4 regions of the Methylobacterium sp. BE186 genome follow, and region 2 is predicted to be linked to each of the others. Evidence: predicted binding sites of a transcription regulator. Region 2 holds the regulator's gene; each other region holds the start of a gene.
The links. The regulator LexA, encoded in region 2, represses DNA repair genes until DNA is damaged. The targets are predictions, from matches to a motif close to TGTTCNNNNTGTGTTCNG.

Region 1 (4,864 bases), on a different contig from region 2:
GCGTCGAGCTCCGCCGCGCCCGTCGCGGCCCGCACCTCCCGCAGGATGTCGAGGAGCCGGTCGAGCACCACGTCGATGCGCTCCCGGCGCTTGCGGGCGAGCCGCTGGCCGAGCCACGCGATCCCGGAGCCGATCGTGCCGCCGAAGAAGGCGAACAGGTAGATGTAGTCCTCGTAGCGGTCGAGGAAGGTCTGCTGCTCGCGCTCGAAATAGTCGACCGCGCCCGGGTGGTTCGGAAGCCGGGCGGAGGTCGCCGCGACCGTCGTGTCGAAGTCGGGCGCCTTCATCAGCTTGGCGATCGGCGCCGAGGCAGCGAGTTTCGAGCGCCACTCGAACAGGTGCTGGGTGGCCGAGGCCACGGCGACGCGGCTGACCGCGCCGCGCGCCATCAGCCGGTAGGAGGCGCCCACCGTCTTCACCTCCTCGTCCGGGCGCTTGGGCCGCCCGCCGAAGGTGCCGGCGGGGATCGTGACCGCCTGCAATTCGGGGAAGCGCGTCAGGATCGCCTCGCCGTCCGGCACCGAGACGAGGTCGATCTTGCGGTCGGGCGTGCCGAGCTCGACCGCCCGTACCGTCTGGCCCGCGACCTTCGAGGCCGGGTTGGCGATGACGGCGACCGCGTCGACCCGCTTCTCGGCGATGGCCGCGGTGACCTCGGAGGGCTTCAGCTGCACGAGGGCGACCCGGCCCGGGTTCAGCTCGGGCTCGGCATTCTCGACGCTCGCGGTGGCGAGGTCGTAGAAGGCGAGCAGGTTCGTCAGGAAGGGCAGGTCGGCGTTGTGGCGCACCACGATGCCGAGGCGCTTGCGGGCGAGATCGGGGAAGCTGTCGATCTCGCTGGCCTCGGGGGCGGCGATGACGAGGGCCTCGTCGTGCAGGATCGCGAGGGTCAGCCCGTTCTCGGGCATGTGGACGTCGGGCCGCACCACGGCGAGGTCGGCGCGGCCCCCCTGGAGCGCGGCGGCGCTGTCGCGCACGTCGTCGTAGGGGATGATCTTGAGGCGCACGTCCTCTCGGCCGCGGGCCAGCGCGTTGGCGTAGGCCTCCATCAGGGCGGCCTCGGCGCCGTCGCGGGGGCCGACGGCGACGGTGAGGGTGGTGGGGCGCGACAGGTAGACGACGGCCGCCGCGGTGGCGGCGAGCCCGAGGGCGAGCAGGACGAGGAGCCACTCGCGTCTCACGAGGAGCGCGGGCAGCGCGGGCCGCTTCCCTCTGCGTTTCGTGCTTTCCATGACCCAGTCATGAATCGTAATCCTGTCCGAAAGGTGAAGAACCGGTGACTCCGCCAAACGTTGCGCCGCCGCGAAATCGTGAAGCAAGGCCCGCGCCGCCCGTGACGGCGGCCTGGCTCGAGCGGGCGGCCCTCCACTATCTCGAGCGCTACAGCGCCTCGACCGAGATGCTGCGGCGAACCCTGCGGCGGCGGGTCGAGAAACGGACCCGCGCCCGCGGCGAGGAGGCCGGCGCCTTCGCTCCCCTCGTGGAGGAGACCGTGGCGCGGGCCGTCCGCGCGGGCCTCGTGGACGATGCCCGCTTCACCGCGGCCCGGCTCGCCACGCTCCGCCGACGCGGCGCCTCGGCCCGGGGCGCGGCCGCCAAGCTCGCGGCCAAGGGCGTCCCCCGCGACACGATCGAGGCGGCGATGGAGGCCGAGCGCGAGGCGGCGCCCGAGGGCGAGCCCGCCCTGGCCGAGGAGGCCGCCGCCCTGGCCTACGCTAAGCGCCGCCGCCTCGGACCCTTCCGCCGGCCGGATGCGCGGGCCGTCAACCGCGACCGGGACCTCGCCGCGCTCGCCCGGGCGGGCTTCCCCTACGATCTCGCCCGCCGCACCGTGGACGCGGAGGGCGAGGCCGGCAGGGACGACGAGGGCGCGGGCGGGTTCAGCTGAGCCACCCCGCGCCGCTGGATTTCGCGCGAGGCCGCTCCACCTCGGGATGGCATCCGGGCCCTGCCCGCGCATCCCGCGCGGGGCGCCCGCCACGACAGGACATCCCGATGATCAATCGCAAGGCGCACGCCGTCTGGCAGGGCAATGGCAAGGAGGGGAAGGGCCGCATCACGACCGGGTCGGGCGTGCTCTCGGACCAGCCCTACGGCTTCAACACCCGCTTCGAGGACAAGCCCGGCACCAACCCCGAGGAGCTGATCGCGGCCGCCCATGCGGGCTGCTTCACGATGGCGCTCGCCTTCCAGCTCCAGGAGGCGGGCCTCGCCGCCACCGAGATGACGACGGAATCGGTCGTGACGCTGGAGAAGGACGGCGCCGGCTTCAAGGTGACGAAGTCCGCCCTCACGCTCACCGCCACGATCCCCGGCATCGACCAGGCGAAGTTCGAGGAGCTCGCCCACGCCGCCGAGACGGGCTGCCCGATCTCGAAGGTGCTCAACGCCGAGATCACGCTGAACGCCACGCTGAAGCAGGGCTGAGGCACCCCGCCTCTCTCCTTCGAGAGGTCGCGTCTGCGCCAGCCGGCCGGGTGAGGGGGTCAGGTCCGCCCGGGGACGTCGCACCCCTCACTCAACCCTCTCCCGAACGGGAGAGGGGGCCCGCGTGTGGCGGGGTGCGGCGCCACGGCGCGGGACGGTGCCGACCCGCTCCTTGAACAAACCGCGAACGAGCGGCATCTTGTCCCCATGGACGAGACGCTTGCCAAGAAGCTGCGCATCCTGGCCGATGCCGCGAAGTACGATGCCTCCTGCGCCTCGTCGGGAGCGCCGAAGCGGGTCGCGGGCAAGGACGGGCTCGGCTCGACGACGGGCGCCGGCATCTGCCACGCCTACACGCCGGACGGGCGCTGCATCTCGCTCCTGAAGATCCTGCTGACGAATTACTGCCTGTTCGACTGCGCCTATTGCGTCAACCGCCGCTCGTCCAACGTGAGGCGGGCGAAGTTCACGGTCGACGAGGTCGTGACGCTCACGGTCGAGTTCTACAAGCGCAACTACATCGAAGGCTTGTTCCTCTCCTCGGGCATCATCAAGTCGCCCGACCACACGATGGAACTCCTGACCCGCGTCGCGAAGACGCTCCGCCGCGAGCACGGCTTTCGCGGCTACATCCACCTGAAGTCGATTCCCGAGGCGAGCCCCTGGCTGATCGAGGAGGCGGGCCTCTACGCCGACCGCCTCTCGATCAACCTGGAACTGCCGACCGAGGCGAGCCTGGAGCGCCTCGCCCCGGAGAAGGACGGCGCCTCGATCCAGGGGGCGATGGAGCAGATCGGCAGCCGCATCGTGGAGGCCAAGGCCGAGCGCCGCCGCTTCTCGCCGGCCGGCCAGTCGACGCAGGTGATCGTGGGCGCGGACGCGACCTCCGACGAGGCCCTGATCCGCAAGAGCGCGCATCTCTACGGCACGTTCGGCCTCAAGCGGGTCTATTACTCGGCCTTCAGCCCGATCCCCGACGGCTCGACCATCCTGCCGCTCAAGGCCCCCCCGCTCCAGCGCGAGCACCGGCTCTACCAGGCGGACTGGCTGATCCGGTACTACGAATTCAGCCCCGACGACGTGGCCGACGCCACCGAGGGCGGCATGTTCGCCCTCGACGTCGACCCGAAGCTCGCCTGGGCGCTGAAGAACCGCCACCGCTTCCCCGTCGACGTGAACCGGGCCGACCGGGAGATGTTGCTGCGGATCCCCGGCCTCGGGGCGCGCGCGGTGGACAAGATCCTCAAGGCCCGCCGCCACACGAGCCTGCGCCTCGACGACGTCGCCCGCCTCACCTCGGGGCTCAAGCGGGCGCGGCCGTTCCTGATCGCGGCCGATTATCGCCCGACCGCGCTGACCGACCGCCTCGACCTGCGCGCGCGCCTCGCCGAGCCGGCGGCGCAGCTGAGCCTGTTCTGAGATGGCCGGGCAGGAACCGCGCCGGACCCCCTCTCCCCTCCGGGAGAGGGCAGGGGTGAGGGACACCGGTGCATCCGGAGAACTCGCCCCCCTCACCCTGTCCCTCTCTGAGCGAGAGGTCACCCGCGCCGTCTCGTTGCGCCCCGGCGCCGACCTCGAGGGCTTCCGCGCCGCCGTGCGCGGGCTCGTCGCCGAGGGCGTGCCGCCGGAGCGCGTGGTCTGGTCCGCCGCGGCGGATTCGGCCTGCCTGTTCGGGGCGGAGGCGCCCGTGGCCTCGGACGCGCCGGTCGCGCTGCCGCGGGCGGCCGCCGCGCTCGTGCCGATGGTGGTGCCCCACCGCGACCCCGAGCGCTACGCGCTGCTCTACGCCCTGATCTGGCGCATCCGCGCGGGCGAGCGCGATCTCCTCGAGATCGCCAGCGATCCCCTGGTTCACCGGCTCAACGGGATGCGCAAGGCGATCCAGCGCGACCTTCACAAGATGCACGCCTTCCTGCGCTTCCGGCGGGTGCCGGAGGCCGGAACCGAGCGCTTCGTCGCCTGGTTCGAGCCGGAGCACCACATCCTGGAGGCCGCCGCGCCCTTCTTCGTGGACCGGTTCCGCTCGCTCGCCTGGACGATTCTCACGCCGGAGGGCTCGGCGCGATGGGATGGGGAGGCGCTCCGCTTCGGCCCGCCGGGCCGGCGCGAGGACGTGCCGCCGGGCGACGGGTTCGAGGCGGGCTGGCGGGATTACTACGAGAGCACGTTCAACCCGGCCCGCACGAACCTGCGCGCCATGCGGGCGGAGATGCCGAAGAAGTACTGGCACAACATGCCCGAGACCGCCGCGATCCCGGCGCTGATCCGCCAGGCCTCGTCCCGCACCGCCGCGATGATCGAGAGGGAGCCGCAGATGCCCACGAAGCGCCAGCCCGCCCGCGCGCTCGCCGCGATGGCGGATCAGGATCCCGCCTCGCTCGACGCGCTGAACGGCATCATCCGCCGCTCGGAGCCGCTGGTGCCGGGCGCCACGCAA
Region 2 (4,864 bases):
TCCTGTTCGGCGAGACGGCGTGACCCGGACCCGCGGATGACCGGCCTCACCCATCTCGACGCCACCGGCGCGGCCAACATGGTCGACGTCACCGACAAGGCCGCGACCACCCGCACGGCGCTGGCGGAAGGGGCCGTGGTGATGCTTCCCGAGACGCTCAGGCTCATCCGGGAGGGGGACGCGAAGAAGGGCGACGTGATCGGCACCGCGCGCCTTGCCGGCATCATGGCGGCCAAGCGCACGCACGAGTTGATCCCGCTCTGCCATCCCCTCCTGCTCTCGAAGGTCCACGTGACCTGCGAGGTCGATGAAGCGCTCCCCGGCCTTCGGCTCACCGCGGAGGTGCGCGTGCAGGGTCCGACCGGCGTCGAGATGGAAGCGCTGACCGCGGTCTCGATCGCCTGCCTCACCGTCTACGACATGGTGAAGGCGGTCGATCGCGGCATGCGCATCGAGGGCATCCGGCTGCTCGCCAAGGATGGCGGCCGCTCGGGCAGCTATCGCGCGAAAGCCGGCGCGTGAGCGGCCTCCTGCCCGTCGCGGAGGCGCTGGGGCGCATCCTCTCCAGCGTGTCCCGGCCCGTCGAGGCGGAGCGCCTCGGGATCGCCGCCGCAGCCGGGCGGACGCTCGCGGAACCGGTCGCCGCGCTGCGCACGCAGCCGCCCTTCCCGGCCTCCGCGATGGACGGCTACGCCGTGCGCGGCGCCGACCTCGCCGGCATCCCCGCCCGGCTGCGGCTCGTCGGCACGAGCGCCGCCGGACATGGCTATGCCGGCCGGGTCGGCCCCGGCGAGGCCGTGCGCATCTTCACCGGCGCGCCCGTGCCGGAGGGAGCCGACGTGATCCTGATCCAGGAGAACGCGGAGGCCGAGGGCGACACGGTGACCGCGCGGGAAGGCGTATCCGCGGGCCGCTTCGTCCGGCCCGCCGGACTCGATTTCCGGGAAGGCGACGCGCTCCTGCAGGCGGGCGAGAGCCTCGACGCGCGCCGGCTCGCGCTCGCCGCCGCGGCCGGCCACGCGGAGGTCGCCGTGCGACGCCGTCCCCGGGTCGCGATCCTCGCCACCGGCGACGAGTTGGTGGCGCCGGGGGCGCCGGTCGCCTGGGACCAGATCGTCGCCTCGAACGCGCTCGCGCTCGCCGCTCTCGCCCGCGCGGCCGGAGCGGACCCGATCGACCTCGGCATCGCGGGCGACAGCCTGCCGGCGCTGGAGGACGCGATCCGCCGGGCCCGCGAGGTGCGCGCAGACCTGTTCGTCACCCTCGGCGGCGCGTCGGTCGGCGACCACGACCTCGTGCAATCGACGCTCGCCCGCGAGGGGCTCGAACTCGGCTTCTGGCGCGTCGCGCTGCGACCCGGCAAGCCGCTGATGCATGGCCGGCTCGGCGAGATGCTGGTCATCGGCCTGCCGGGCAACCCGGTCTCGGCCATCGTCTGCGGGATGCTCTTCGTGGTCCCGGCGATCCGCGCGCTCGTCGGAGATCCGCGGGCGGGTGCCGACCGCGACGAGCCGGCGACGCTCGGCCGCGATCTGCCGGCGAATGACGGCCGGGCCGACTACATGCGGGCCCGCCTCGACACGGCGCCCGATCGTCTGCCGGTCGCGCATCCCGAGGCGCGGCAGGATTCCTCGATGCTCTCGGTGCTCGGTCAAGCCGAGGCCCTTCTCGTGCGCCCGCCGCACGCGCCGGCCGCGAAGGCTGGCGAATCCTGCCGCATCCTGCGTCTCGACCGCTCGATCCTCTGATCTCGATCAGTATCGCCAAGCTGCGCTTGCGGAACACTTGCGGAACGTTTAACGTGTTCGCGCTTTGTTTCCGCGACCGCCCGCCGCGTCGCCCCGAGAGATGAGACTGCCCCATGCTGACGCGTAAACAGCTGGATCTGCTCCGCTTCATCCAGCAGCGGATGCGCGAGAGCGGCGTCCCGCCGTCTTTCGATGAGATGAAGGATGCCCTCGATCTCAAGTCGAAATCCGGCATCCACCGCCTCATCACGGCGCTTGAGGAGCGCGGCTTCCTGCGCCGCCTGCCGAACCGGGCACGGGCGATCGAGGTGATCCGCATGCCCGAGAGCCTCGGCCAGCCGGCCGGGTCGGGCAGCGAGGTGCGCCGCTTCACGCCGAGCGTCGTCGAGGGCGGCCGCACGCGGGCGCCGGCCGCGAAGCTGCCGACGACGCAGGCGACCGACGAGAACGGCCGCGCCATGACGATCCCCGTGATGGGGCGGATCGCGGCGGGCACGCCGATCTCGGCGATCCAGAACCAGAGCGCGTCGATCACCCTGTCGCCGGATTTCCTGGCGGGCGGCGAGCATTACGCGCTCGAGGTGCGCGGCGACTCGATGATCGAGGCCGGCATCCTCGACGGCGACCTCGTGGTGATCCGCAAGCAGGACACGGCCAACACGGGCGACATCATCGTGGCCCTCATCGACGACGAGGAGGCGACGCTCAAGCGCCTGCGCCGCCGCGGCTCCTCGATCGCCCTCGAGGCCGCGAATCCGTCCTACGAGACCCGCGTGCTCGGTCCCGACCGGGTCCGCATCCAGGGACGCCTCGTCAGCCTCGTGCGCCGCTACTGAAGCGATTCGGGGCCCGTCTCCGCAGACGCGGCACCCTCCTCCGGAGCGGCCTCGTCCGGGCTTGCCCGAGCGGTCGGAGAGCCCGGAATCTGCTGGGCGCGCGGCGCCGCGGCCGGGCGCCAGGGCGAGGATCCACCGAGACCGCGGGCCGTCGAGACGATTGGGCCGGAACCGGTGAGGCGGATCGCGACGGCGCCAGACCGCGCAAGATAGGCGCGGTCGATGACGAGCCCCGCCGCGCAGCCCGGCGGGGCGACTTGCGACGTGATGACGATGTCGGCGCGCGCGCAATCCTCGGTGAGCGCGCGCTTGTCACGCGCCAGCGCGATCCGGCGCCCGTCGAAGGCCCGCAGGGTGCAGCCGAGCCGGTCGCAGCGTCCCCCTTCCCCGGCCTCCGACGCCTTCCGCGCATCGCCGTCCGCCTTCATCCACTGCTCGAGGACGAAGGAGGAGGGCCGGCCAAGAGCGACGAGACGGCCCTCCTCGCCCCGCACCGCCGCGCCCCTCCCCTCGCGATCGATGAAGATGTCCTGGCGCTCGGGCGATGCGGCCAGGAGGAGGCCGAGGCCGAGCGGCACCACGCACAGGCATCGCAGGCGCGAGGCGGGTAGGACCGCGACGAGGAGGCCGGCGGCCAGCAGCGCGAGAGCGCCCGTGCCGAAGGCCGGCACCCCGACATTCGCCTGCCCGAGACCGCCGATCCAGCCCGAGATCGCGAGCATGCCGCGCACCGCCTGCCCCATCAGCCACCAGACCGGCTGATCGAGCGCGAACGGGTAGGCGAGGATCCCGAGCACCGCGGCCGGCATCACCACGAGGGAGACGAGCGGCAGCGTGAGGGCGTTGCCGACGAGGCCGAAGGGCTGGATCGTCTGGAAATGGTAGGTCGCGAAGGGGGCTGTGGCGATCTGCGCCACGAGCGTCGTCAGCAAGGTGCCGATCACGGCGCCCGCGGCCAGGGCGACGGACCGCCCGACCGGCCCGGCGCCCTCGCGCCGGAAGAGGCGCCCGTCGATGAAGCGGGCGCAGGCGATCAGGCCGGCCACCGCCCCGAACGACATCTGGAAGCTCGGGCCGAGCAACGCCTCGGGCTCGCGGGCGAGCGCCACGAGGGCGGCGAGCGCGAGGTTGCGCATGCTCAGGGCCGGGCGGTCGACGAGGATCGCGCCGAGCATGATCAGGGTCATGATCAGAGCCCGCTCGGCGGCGACGTCCCAACCGGAGAACGCACAATAGGCGGTGACGCCCACCATCGCGAAGCCGGACGCGATCTTCTTGATCGGCCACAGCAGGGCGCAATGCGGCACCAGCGCCAGCGCGGAGCGCACCAGCCAGAAGACGACGCCGGCCGCGAGCACCATGTGCAGGCCGGAGATCGAGACGACGTGGTAGATGCCCGCCGCCCGCAGCACGTCGTTGGTCTCCGGTGCGATGAGGCCGCGCTTGCCCGTCACCAGCGCGGCGGCCACGGCGCCGGCCTGCCCCCGTTCGCGTCGGTGATGCGCCGCGTGAGCGCGTTGCGCGCGTCGTCGATGCCGGCCGCGAGGCGAAGGGCGAGAGGCAGGGGCTCGGGCGGTGACCTCACCTCGATCGTCCCGACGAGGGAGCCCACGGCGCCGATGCCGCGGAAATAGGCGTCGCGCCCGAAATCGTAGCCGCCGGGACGCGCCGGCTCGGGCGGCGGCAGGAGGCGCGCCTTGGCCGCGATGAAATCGCCGGGCTTCAGGGCCTGCCGGGTCCGGTAGGTCACGCGCACCCGCAAGGGGCGCGCTTCGGGTGCCAGGGTTCCGAAGCTCGTGAGGCGCACCACGAGGCGCGCGCCCTCCTCCCGCTCGTCGAGGGCCTCGATCAGCCCCGTGAGGGGCGCGATGGTGGTCCGCGCGAGGATCGGGCCGGAAACGCGGGCGACGCGCCACGCCGCCGCCCCGAAGCCGAGGAAGGCGGCGGCGAGCGCGAGCGTCAGCGCGAGCGCGGCGGGCCTCGCACCGAGGACGGGCGTCAGCGCAAGGCACAGGCCGGCGGCGATGGGCGCGGCGGCGAGCGCCGGCTCGCCGTCGGTGAGAGCGAAATAGACGAGGATGCCCGTCCCGAAGGCGACCGCGAGCCAGGGAAACAGGCGCCGTTGCCCCGCCTCCTGCGCCAGCTCCGCGCCCACCCAGCCGCGGAGTGCCGGTACCCACAGGCCAGGAGCGAGCAGGCGCCCAGGCGCGCGGATCGCGACGATCCCCTTCCCTGCCGCCCCCTGCGCCATCCTTTGCCGCACCGTCCGCGCGCGGGATT
Region 3 (4,864 bases), on a different contig from region 2:
GCGGGCGCTCGTCGCGCAGGTAGATCCGCATGCCCTTCTGATAGCGGGCGACCGCCTGGTCGAGGGGTTCGGCGGTCTGGATGCGGGCGCGCACGTCCTCGCCCTCGAGATTGGCCTGGAGCTGCAGCACCAGCGGGCGGCCGGGCTCCAGGATGTCCCGGTAATGGCCGAGCCCTTCCGAGAAGATGATCGCCTCGAAATGGCCGGTCTGGTCCGAGAGGGTGACGATGCCGAGCTTGTTGCCGGTCTTGGTGCGCCGCTCCGCGCGGTCGAGCACGGAGGCGGCGACGCGCCCGACGCTCGTCGTGCCGGCGCGGACGGCCCGGCAGAACTCGGCCCAGGTCTGGACGCGCAGCTTCTCCAGGAGGTGCCCGTACTCGTCGAGCGGGTGGCCGGAGAGGAAGAAGCCGATCGCGTCGTATTCCTTCTTCAGTTTCTCGGCCATCGGCCAGGGATCGTAGGCCGGGATGCGCAGGGAGACGTCAGCCGAGGCGACGCCGCCGAACATGTCGGCGATGCCCGTCGTCTCGGCCTCGGCCGCGCCCTGAGCGAGCTTCATCATCGGCTCGACGGCCGCGAAGGCGCGGGCCCGGTCCGGCTCGATGCCGTCGAGGGCGCCGGCCGCGATCAGGTTCTCCAGCGTCCGCTTGTTGATGTGGCGCGGGTTGAGGCGGCGCGCGAGGCAGGCGAGGTCCCGGAACGGGCGGTCGCCGCGCGCCTCGACGATCGCCTCCACCGCCGCCCGCCCGACGCCCTTGATGGCGGCGAGCGCGTAGCGGATGCGGCCCTCGTGCACCTCGAACACGACGCCGGACGTGTTGATCGAGGGCGGCTCGACCACGATCTTCATCCGCTGCGCGTCCTGGCGGAATTCGGCGAGCTTGTCGGTGTTGTCGAGGTCGAGCGTCATCGCGGCGGCGAGGAACTCGACCGGATAGTTCGCCTTCAGATAGGCCGTCTGGTAGGTCAGCAGGGCGTAGGCCGCCGCGTGGCTCTTGTTGAAGCCGTAATCGGCGAACTTGGCGAGCAGATCGAAGATCTCGTTCGCCTTCGCCTGAGCCAGTCCGCGCTCGACGCAGCCCTTCACGAAGCGGTCGCGCTGGGCGTCCATCTCCGCCTTGATCTTCTTGCCCATGGCGCGGCGCAGGAGGTCGGCGTCACCGAGCGAGTAGCCGGCGAGCACCTTGGCCACCTCCATCACCTGTTCCTGGTAGACGATGATCCCGAAAGTCTCCTTCAGGATCGGCTCCAGCTTCGGGTGCGGGTACCAGCTCGCCTCGTTGCCGGCGTCCCGCCCGAGCTTGCGCTCGCAATAGACGGGGATGTTGGCCATCGGGCCCGGCCGGTAGAGGGCGACCAGCGCGATGATGTCCTCGAACCGGTCGGCCTGCATCTCGCAGAGCGCCTTGCGCATGCCGGCCGATTCCACCTGGAACACGCCGACCGTCTCGCCGCGCTTCATCGGCTCGTAGGTCTTCTCGTCGTCGAGCGGCAGGCTCGCGAGATCGACGTGGATGCCGCGCAGCTTGAGGAGGTCCGTGCAGCAGCGCAGCATCGTCAGCGTCTTGAGGCCGAGGAAGTCGAACTTCACGAGCCCCGCCTGCTCGACCCACTTCATGTTGAACTGGGTCACCCGCATGCCCGTCTTCGGGTCGCGGTAGAGCGGGACGAGCTGCTCCAGCGGCCGGTCGCCGATGACGACGCCGGCGGCGTGGGTCGAGGCGTGCCGGTGCAGGCCCTCCAGCTTCTTGGAGATCTCCATGAGGCGGGCGACGATCGGCTCCTCCTCGATCGCCGATTGCAGCTTCGGCTCCCCCTCGATCGCCTGGGCGAGCGTCACGGGGTTCGCCGGGTTCTGCGGCACGAGCTTCGTCAGCTTGTCGACCTGCCCGTAGGGCATCTCCAGCACGCGGCCGACGTCGCGCAGCACGCCGCGGGCGAGCAGCGTGCCGAAGGTGATGATCTGGGCGACCTGCCGGTGCCCGTAGCGCTCCTGCACGTACTGGATCACGCGCTCGCGGCCCTCGACGCAGAAGTCGATGTCGAAATCCGGCATCGAGACGCGCTCGGGGTTGAGGAAGCGCTCGAACAGCAGGCCGAAGCGGAGCGGGTCGAGGTCGGTGATGAGGAGCGACCACGCGACGAGCGAGCCCGCGCCCGAGCCGCGGCCGGGCCCCACCGGGATGTCGTGGTCCTTGGCCCACTTGATGAAGTCCGAGACGATCAGGAAGTAGCCCGGGAACTTCATCTTGACGATGACGTCGAGCTCGAAGGCGAGGCGCTCCCGGTAGATCTCCTCGGACATGCCCGGCGCGGTGCCGTGCTGCTTGAGGCGCAGTTCGAGCCCCGCCTCGGCTTGCCGCCGGAGTTCGGCCGGCTCGTCGAGGGTAAGGGTCTCCGCGACCGCGCTCGCGGCCTCGGCGCTGGCCTCGACCGTGCCGGTGGGCGCGGCCTCCCTGTCGACGAGCGCGGCCGCCTGGTCGGCAGCGGCGACGCTGCCGAAATTCGGCAGGATCGGCTTGCGGGTGCGCACCCGGTAGGCGCAGCGCATGGCGATCTCGACGGTGGCCGAGAGCGCCTCCGGCAGGTCCCGGAACAGCTCCGCCATCTCGGCGCGGGTCTTGAAGGCGTGGCGCGGGGTCAGCCGGCGGCGGCGCTCGTCGGAGACGAGGCGCCCTTCCGCGATGGCGAGCAGCGCGTCGTGCGCCTCGTAGTCGCCCGCCTTGCCGAAGAAGGGCTCGTTGGTGGCGGCGACCGGCAGCCCGTGCCGGTCGGCGAGGCGCAGCAACTCGCGCTCGACCCGGCGCTCGTCGTCGGCTCCATGCCGCTGCAATTCGAGGTAGAGGTGGTCCTCACCGAAGGCGGAGAGAAGCTGCCCGAGGCGGGAGGCGGCGAGTTCCGGCCTCCCCGCGCGCAGCGCCGCGTCGAGCGGGCCGGTCGCTCCGCCGGTGAGCGCGATCAGTCCTTCGACGCCGTCGTCGAGCGCGCTCGCGGCGACCCGCGGCGCCTCGCCGAGCGGGCCGTCGAAATAGGCGCGGCTCGCGAGCCGCAGCAGATTGCCGTAGCCCGCCTCATCCTGGGCGAGGATGACGATGTTGCAGGCGGGCACGCTCAGCCGGGCCATCGGGTCCGGCGCCTCGAAGACGACGGAGAGCTGCATCCCGGCGATCGGCTGGATGCCGGAGCCCGCCGCCTTCTCGGAAAACTCCAGCGCACCGAACAGGTTGTTCGTGTCGGTCAGCGCGAGCGCGGGCTGCCTGTCGCCGACAGCCGCCTTCACGAGGTCGCCGACCTTGAAGGCGCCCTCGAGCAGGGAATAGGACGAGTGAACGTGGAGGTGGACGAATCCGACCTCCTTGAGCTGGCGCGCCATGACCGACCTTGTTCGTGGTCGGCCAGGATTCCGGCTCGGGCTTAAGGTGTCATCCGCAAAGGCGATGCTCGCCGCAGATGTCCACCGCCATGTGCCCTGCCGGCATCACCGGGGGCGGCCTGCCGCCCGAAACCGCACCCTTGCCGCGCTTTCCTGTGGGCGGCACCCGCCGGGCGGGAACTTTCCGGGAACGGGAAGGCACCCTTAATGGAGCGGGGCCAAGGCTACGGCCCAGAGCGCCACCGCGCTCGACAGGAGACCGAAGGCCGTGAACTCGATGAACCCCGTCAGGACGTTCCGCTTCGTGCTCATCGCTCGCATCTGCGCCTCCTTCTGATAGGCACAGTTTTGTTCCTGTTTTGTTCTATGTAAAGCGGGGATAGCGGGAAGACCCGCGCGCTGGTTAGCGGGGGGTAAACGACCGACGCTCGGCCCAGTGGCCGCGGGGCCCGTCGCGTCAGGCCAGTTGCTCGATCAGCCCGTCGCGGATCGTGACCCGCCGGTCCATGCGGGCAGCGAGGTCGAGGTTGTGGGTGGCGATCAGCGCGGCGAGGCCGGAGGCCCGCACCAGCGCGGTCAGGATCGAGAAGACGTGGTCGGCCGTATGGGGATCGAGGTTGCCGGTCGGCTCGTCGGCCAGCAGCAGCCGCGGGCCATTGGCGACCGCGCGCGCGATGGCGACGCGCTGCTGCTCGCCGCCCGAGAGCTCGGCCGGGCGGTGCTGCAGGCGGTCCTTGAGGCCGAGAAAGCTCAGAAGCTCGGCCGCTCGCGTCTTGGCCTCGGCCCGCGACAGGCCGCGGATGAGCTGGGGCATCACCACGTTCTCCTGCGCCGAGAACTCGGGCAGCAGGTGGTGGAACTGGTAGACGAAGCCCATCTCCTCGCGGCGCAGGCGCGTGCGCTCGGCGTCGCCCATCGCGGCGGTGGGCTGGCCGCCGACATAGACCTCGCCGCCATCGGGCTTCTCGAGGAGCCCGGCGACGTGCAGCAGCGTCGACTTGCCCGCCCCCGAGGGCGCCACCAGGGCGACGAGTTCGCCCGGCCAGATCGCGAGGTCGGCGCCCCGCAGGATCTCGAGTGCACCCTCGGCTTGAGGGTAGCGCCGCTCGACGCGGGCGAAGAACAGGGCCGGCACCGGCTGCGCGCCGGCGGGCTCGGGCGTCGTACTCATGAGCGTGACCCCTCTTGCGCCTCAGCCGTACCGCAACGCCTGGACCGGATCGAGCCGGGCGGCGCGCCAGGAGGGATAGAGCGTCGCGACGAGCGACAGCAGGAACGCGGTGACGACGACCACCGTGATCTCCGTGGCGTTCATCTGGGCCGGAATCTCGGCGAGGAAGCGCACGGTCGGGTCCCAGGCGGATGGGAAGAGGAAGCGCTGGATCGGCTTGATGTTGAGCGTGATCAGGATGCCGAGCCCGAGACCCGACAGCGTGCCCACGAGGCCGATCAGCGCGCCGTTGATCAGGAACACGCGCATCACGGTGCCGG
Region 4 (4,864 bases), on a different contig from region 2:
TCGGCGATGACCCGCTCGGCTCCGTGCAGACCCTTCAGGAACAGGCAGGGCTGCCCGTCGAGGTCGTCGGCGATCACCTCCTCGGCCGCCCGGACCGCGCCCGCCACCGCGAGGCGCACCGCCTCCGCCTCGACCTCCAGGAGCTTGACGGCGAGCGCGGTGAGCTGCTCGGCGGGCAGGCCGCAATGGCCCTCGTCCATCGCCGTCTGCAGGGCGAAGCTGATCCCGGCCGCGAGGCGCTGGGGCGCGTGCTTCTCCATCCCCAGCCGCATCGCGATCGCGTCCGCCGTGCGGAAGCCGATGCCGCGGATGTCGCGGGCGAGCCGGTACGGGTCCTCCGTCATCACGGCGATCGAATCATGCCCGTAGGTGCGGAAGATGCGCACGGCGCGCGCCGTGCCGACCCCGTGCGCGTGCAGGAAGATCATGATCTCGCGCACGGCCTTCTGCTCGGCCCAGCCGGCGACGATCCGCTCGGCGCGCTTCCGTCCGATACCGGGCACCTCCGTGAGGCGCCCCGGCTCGGCCTCGATGATCTCGAACGTGTCTGCGCCGAAGAGCGCGACGATGCGCTTGGCCATCGCAGGGCCGATGCCGCGCATCTGGCCGCTGGCGAGGTAGCGCTCAATGCCCTCGACGCCGGTCGGCGGCGTCGCGGTCAACGAGGTCGCCTTGAACTGGAGGCCATGCGCCCGGTCCGAGACCCAGTGCCCGGTCGCGGTGATCCACTCGCCCGCGCCGATCGCGGGCGCGTGCCCGACGAGGGGGACGAGGTCGCGCTTGCCCCGCACCCCGACCTTGAGGACGCAGAACCCCGTCTCGGCGTTGTGGAACGTCACCCGCTCGACCGTGCCGGCCAGGATCTCGGCGGGCGCGCCCGTGCCGCGGTCGCTGTTCAGGTCCTGAGGCCGCACCATGCGGTTCACGATACCACCTCGGGCGGCATCCGCCTCACGCGGCGCGGCCGCGACCCTTCCTGCCCGGCCAGCCGAGGGCCACGAGACGGGCCTTGGCGTAGTCGCGAACCTCGTCGCGGGTGCCCGCGGGGAAGCCGTTCAGGATCCGCTGCGTCTCGGCATCGAGCATCAGGTCGGTCACCGCATTGACGCTGTCCGCCTCGTCGATCCGCCGCTTCAGGTCGCCCTCGGCCTCCGTGACCTCGTCGAACGGGTCGGCCGCCTCGAAATCCTCGTCGACCGCGCGGATCGGCACGCCCTGGGACTGGCGGAACTCGTCCGCCTCCTCCTCGCTGTAGACGAGGCCGTGCAGCTCGATCAGCTTGAGGATGACCCGGTCCTTCCCCCGCTTCTCGGCCATCGCGTAGACGTAGGCCGCCTGCTTGCCGGAGACCCGGTAGTTCACGTTGACGAGCGCCTCGCCGAGCGACCACTCGACCCGCTCCGTCCCGGGCTTGGTGCCCGGCAGCCGGCCGGTGACGAGAATCACGGCCTCGTCCCGCTCGGCCCGGATGAGGGTGGGCGGATCGAAGACGATCCCGGCCTGCGCGGCGATGCGCTCCAGCGTCTTGTGGTAGATGACGGCCGTGCCCTGCACGCGCCAGACATTGCCCCCGAAGGGCTCGCCGTAGCGCACGAGGATGTCGGCGATCTGCTTGTCGGCGGTCCGCATGGCGGCTCCGTTCGTGATATGTTCTTTTTGCGATATGGGGCGCGGGGGCGGGGCCGCGCAAGGGATGGAGCCCTGATCCCCTCTCCCATCCGGGAGAGGTCGGTTTGTCGGAACGCGGATCAGGTGAGGGATGCGCCTCGTCCGGAGCGATCGCACCCCTCACCCCGGCCCTCTCCCGAACGGGAGAGGGGGCGCGGCGCGCCGGGCGATGCGGAACGATCCGATCCTAGAACGGGATGTCGTCGTCGAGGTCGTAATTGCCCCGGCCGCCGCCACCGCTGCCGCCGTTCCCGTTGCCGCCGGTCGAGGCCGGGCGCCGCTCGGAGCTGGACGAGCGGCCGCCGCCGTAATCGCCGCCCCGCGAGCCGCCGCCGAAATCGCCGCCGCGGCTGATCTGGCCGCCGCCCTCCTCGTCGGAGCCCATCTCGGCCCCGCCGCCGCGCCCGTCGAGGATCGTCAGCTCGCCGCGGAAGCGCTGCAGCACCACCTCGGTCGTGTACTTCTCGACGCCGGAATTGTCGGTCCACTTGCGCGTCTGGAGCTGGCCCTCGACGTAGACCTTTGAGCCCTTGCGCAGGTACTGCTCGGCGACGCGAGCGAGGTTCTCGTTGTAGATCACGACCGAGTGCCACTCGGTCTTCTCCTTGCGCTCGCCCGACGCCTTGTCCTTCCAGGATTCGGACGTCGCCAAGCGCAGGTTCACCACCGGGTCGCCGGAGGCGAGGCGCCTCGTCTCGGGGTCGCGCCCGAGATTGCCGACCAGAATGACCTTGTTCACGCTGCCCGCCATCGCTCTCTCCTTGCTGTCGATCTCACTGGGCCGTCGCGGACCGGCGCATGCCCATCCTCAGGTTCTGGGGCCGTGAGCCGCCGCCCGCAATGCGGGTGCGCTGCCGGTCCACGAAAAACACACCTGGGGAACGCGCGCCGCGATCCGCCGTTCGTTCTACCTTTGTTCCATGCCCGGCGCAAGGGCCGACCCACGTCCGTGCGCGCGACACGCCATCCCCGCGCTCACGCGACATGGACGATCAGCTTCCCGAAATTGTGCCCCTTGAGCAGGCCGATCAAGGCGTCCGGCGCCTGTTCCAGGCCTTCGACGATGTCCTCGCGGTAGCGCACGCGTCCCTCCCTCAGCCAGCCGCCGACGTCGCGGGCGAAGGTCCTCGCCTGATCGGCGAAATCCGAGACGATGAAGCCCTGCAGCCGCAGCCGCTTCGTCAGGATCGCCCGCATCAGGGCGGGGGAGCGATCGGGCCCGGGCGGAAGCTCCGTGGCGTTGTAGCCGGAGACGAGGCCGCAGACGGGCACCCGGGCGAAGCCGTTGAGGAGCGGCAGGACGGCGTCGAACACGGCGCCCCCGACATTCTCGAAATAGACGTCGATGCCGTCCGGGCAGGCCGCGGCGAGTTGGCCGGGCAGGTCCTCGCCGCGATGGTCGATCGCGGCGTCGAAGCCGAGGTCCTGACGCAGATACGCGCATTTCTCCGGCCCGCCGGCGATGCCGACCGCGCGGGCTCCCTTGAGCCGGGCGATCTGTCCCACGAGGGAGCCGACCGGGCCTGAGGCCGCGGCGACGACGACGGTCTCGCCGGGCTTCGGGTCGCCGATGGTGAGGAGGCCGGTATAGGCGGTCATCCCCGGCATGCCGAGGATGCCGAGCGCCGTCGTCGCGGGGGCGAGGTTCGGGTCGACCCGGCGCAGGCCCCGGCCCGAGGCGACGGCGTAATCCTGCCAGCCCGAGAAGGCGGCGACGAGCTCGCCGACGGCGAAGTCCGGGTTGTTCGAGGCAACGACCTCGGCCACCACCTCCCCCACCATCACGGCTCCGATCGCGACGGGCTCCGCGTAGGATTTCGCGGCGCTCATCCGCCCGCGCATGTAGGGATCGAGGGAGAGCCAGCGGGTGCGCAGCAGGATCTCGCCCTCGCGCGGGGTCGGCACGCGCCCCTCCTCCAACCGGAAATGCGCTGGCGTCGGCTCCCCGTGGGGACGGGAGGCGAGGACGATGCGGCGGTTCACGGCGGCCATGGCGGGCTCCGGTTCTGCGGGCGCTCGAAGATGGGTTCTGCGGGTGTTTCGCGGTTCCTCCTCCGGCGAGATGGGGCGGAGGCGCCGACCCCGCAATCGCCCGCATGATCACCGCCCGTATGATCATCGCCTGTTGATCGTCCCGGTGCGGTCGGAGCGAGGGTCTGGCGCGTTGAGCGGGAGACTTGTGGGAGACCGACGATGCGACACCCCCTCCGGATGGCGATGGCCGCCCTCGCGATGGCCGGCGGCGCCGGCGGCGCGAGGGCCGGCGAGGATCCGCTGGCGGCCCATCTCTGGACGCGGCGCGTCCTCGTCGTCTCGGGGCCGGGCCCCGATGATCCCGGCCTGCGCGCGCAGCGCCAAGCGCTCGCCTCAGCGCGGGCGGGTGCGGGCGAGCGCGATCTCGTCACGCTGGAGGCCGTGGGCAATTCGGTGGAGGCCGCCTCCCTGCGGCGTCGGCTGAACCTGCCGGCCGACGCCTTCCGTGCGGTCCTCGTCGGCAAGGATGGCGGGGCGAAGCTCCAATCGGCCGAACCGATCCCGCCGGAGCGCCTGTTCGCCACGATCGACGCGATGCCGATGCGGCGCGACGAGGCGCGGGAGAGGTGGCGCTGAGCGAGACGGGGCGAGATGGGGCGGCTCGAAGCCGCCCCGCCCCTGCCGCTCAGTAGCAGCGCTGCACGAAGACCCGCCGGTAGCCCCAGGGCGTCCAGCGCACCCGCGGGACCGTGTAGCAGCCGTAGCCGTAATCGTAGGCGCCATAGCCGCCGTAATAGCCGGCGGGCGCGTATCCGTAGCCGTATCCGTAACCCGGATAGCCGTAATAGCCGCCGTAGAGGCCGCCCGCGGCCAGGCCCAGGCCGACGCCGAGCCCCAGCCCGCCGAGGCCGTAGCCGTAGCCGCGGCGCCAGTAGCCTCCGCGATAGCCCCCGCCCCAGCCGCCGCGGTAGAAGCCCGCGCCGCGGTATCCGCCGAATCCGCCGCCGAGGCCAGCCCCTCCGAAGCGGGCGCCGCCGAAGCCGCCCCGGAAGCCGCCGCCCCCGAACCCTCCGCGGAAGCCGCCTCCGCCGAACCCGCCGCCGCCGCGGAAGCCGCCGCCCCCGAACCCGCCGGGCCGTGCGTCGGCCGTCAGCGGCACCAGTGCGAGCGCCCCGGCCAGGGCGACCGATGCCAATGCAACGCGCATCATCTCAGGATCTCC

Region 1: the regulator LexA is predicted to act here: its motif matches at 2,600-2,617, upstream of J2X36_RS12165 (putative DNA modification/repair radical SAM protein).
Region 3: the regulator LexA is predicted to act here: its motif matches at 3,549-3,566, upstream of dnaE (DNA polymerase III subunit alpha).
Region 4: the regulator LexA is predicted to act here: its motif matches at 1,638-1,655, upstream of J2X36_RS08845 (trna delta -isopentenylpyrophosphate transferase).

Annotation. Positions count from the first base shown of each region.
Region 1 covers NZ_JAVDVV010000009.1:90,572-95,435, forward strand. The annotation lists gene J2X36_RS12150 (TAXI family TRAP transporter solute-binding subunit) at 1-1,181, opposite strand, end outside; gene J2X36_RS12155 (RecX family transcriptional regulator) at 1,334-1,888, shown strand; gene J2X36_RS12160 (OsmC family protein) at 1,996-2,427, shown strand; gene J2X36_RS12165 (putative DNA modification/repair radical SAM protein) at 2,635-3,846, shown strand; gene J2X36_RS12170 (UdgX family uracil-DNA binding protein) at 3,944-4,864, shown strand, end outside.
Region 2 covers NZ_JAVDVV010000011.1:76,200-81,063, forward strand. The annotation lists gene trpC (indole-3-glycerol phosphate synthase TrpC) at 1-23, shown strand, start outside; gene moaC (cyclic pyranopterin monophosphate synthase MoaC) at 37-522, shown strand; gene glp (gephyrin-like molybdotransferase Glp) at 519-1,748, shown strand; gene lexA (transcriptional repressor LexA) at 1,862-2,584, shown strand; partial or broken gene J2X36_RS13545 (ComEC/Rec2 family competence protein) at 2,578-4,835, opposite strand.
Region 3 covers NZ_JAVDVV010000015.1:19,277-24,140, forward strand. The annotation lists gene dnaE (DNA polymerase III subunit alpha) at 1-3,373, opposite strand, end outside; gene J2X36_RS15980 (ABC transporter ATP-binding protein) at 3,831-4,544, opposite strand; gene J2X36_RS15985 (lipoprotein-releasing ABC transporter permease subunit) at 4,566-4,864, opposite strand, start outside.
Region 4 covers NZ_JAVDVV010000006.1:87,047-91,910, reverse strand. The annotation lists gene J2X36_RS08850 (ATP-dependent RecD-like DNA helicase) at 1-917, opposite strand, end outside; gene J2X36_RS08845 (trna delta -isopentenylpyrophosphate transferase) at 952-1,629, opposite strand; gene ssb (single-stranded DNA-binding protein) at 1,856-2,419, opposite strand; gene J2X36_RS08835 (NADP-dependent oxidoreductase) at 2,644-3,660, opposite strand; gene J2X36_RS08830 (DUF4174 domain-containing protein) at 3,862-4,278, shown strand; gene J2X36_RS08825 (hypothetical protein) at 4,328-4,852, opposite strand.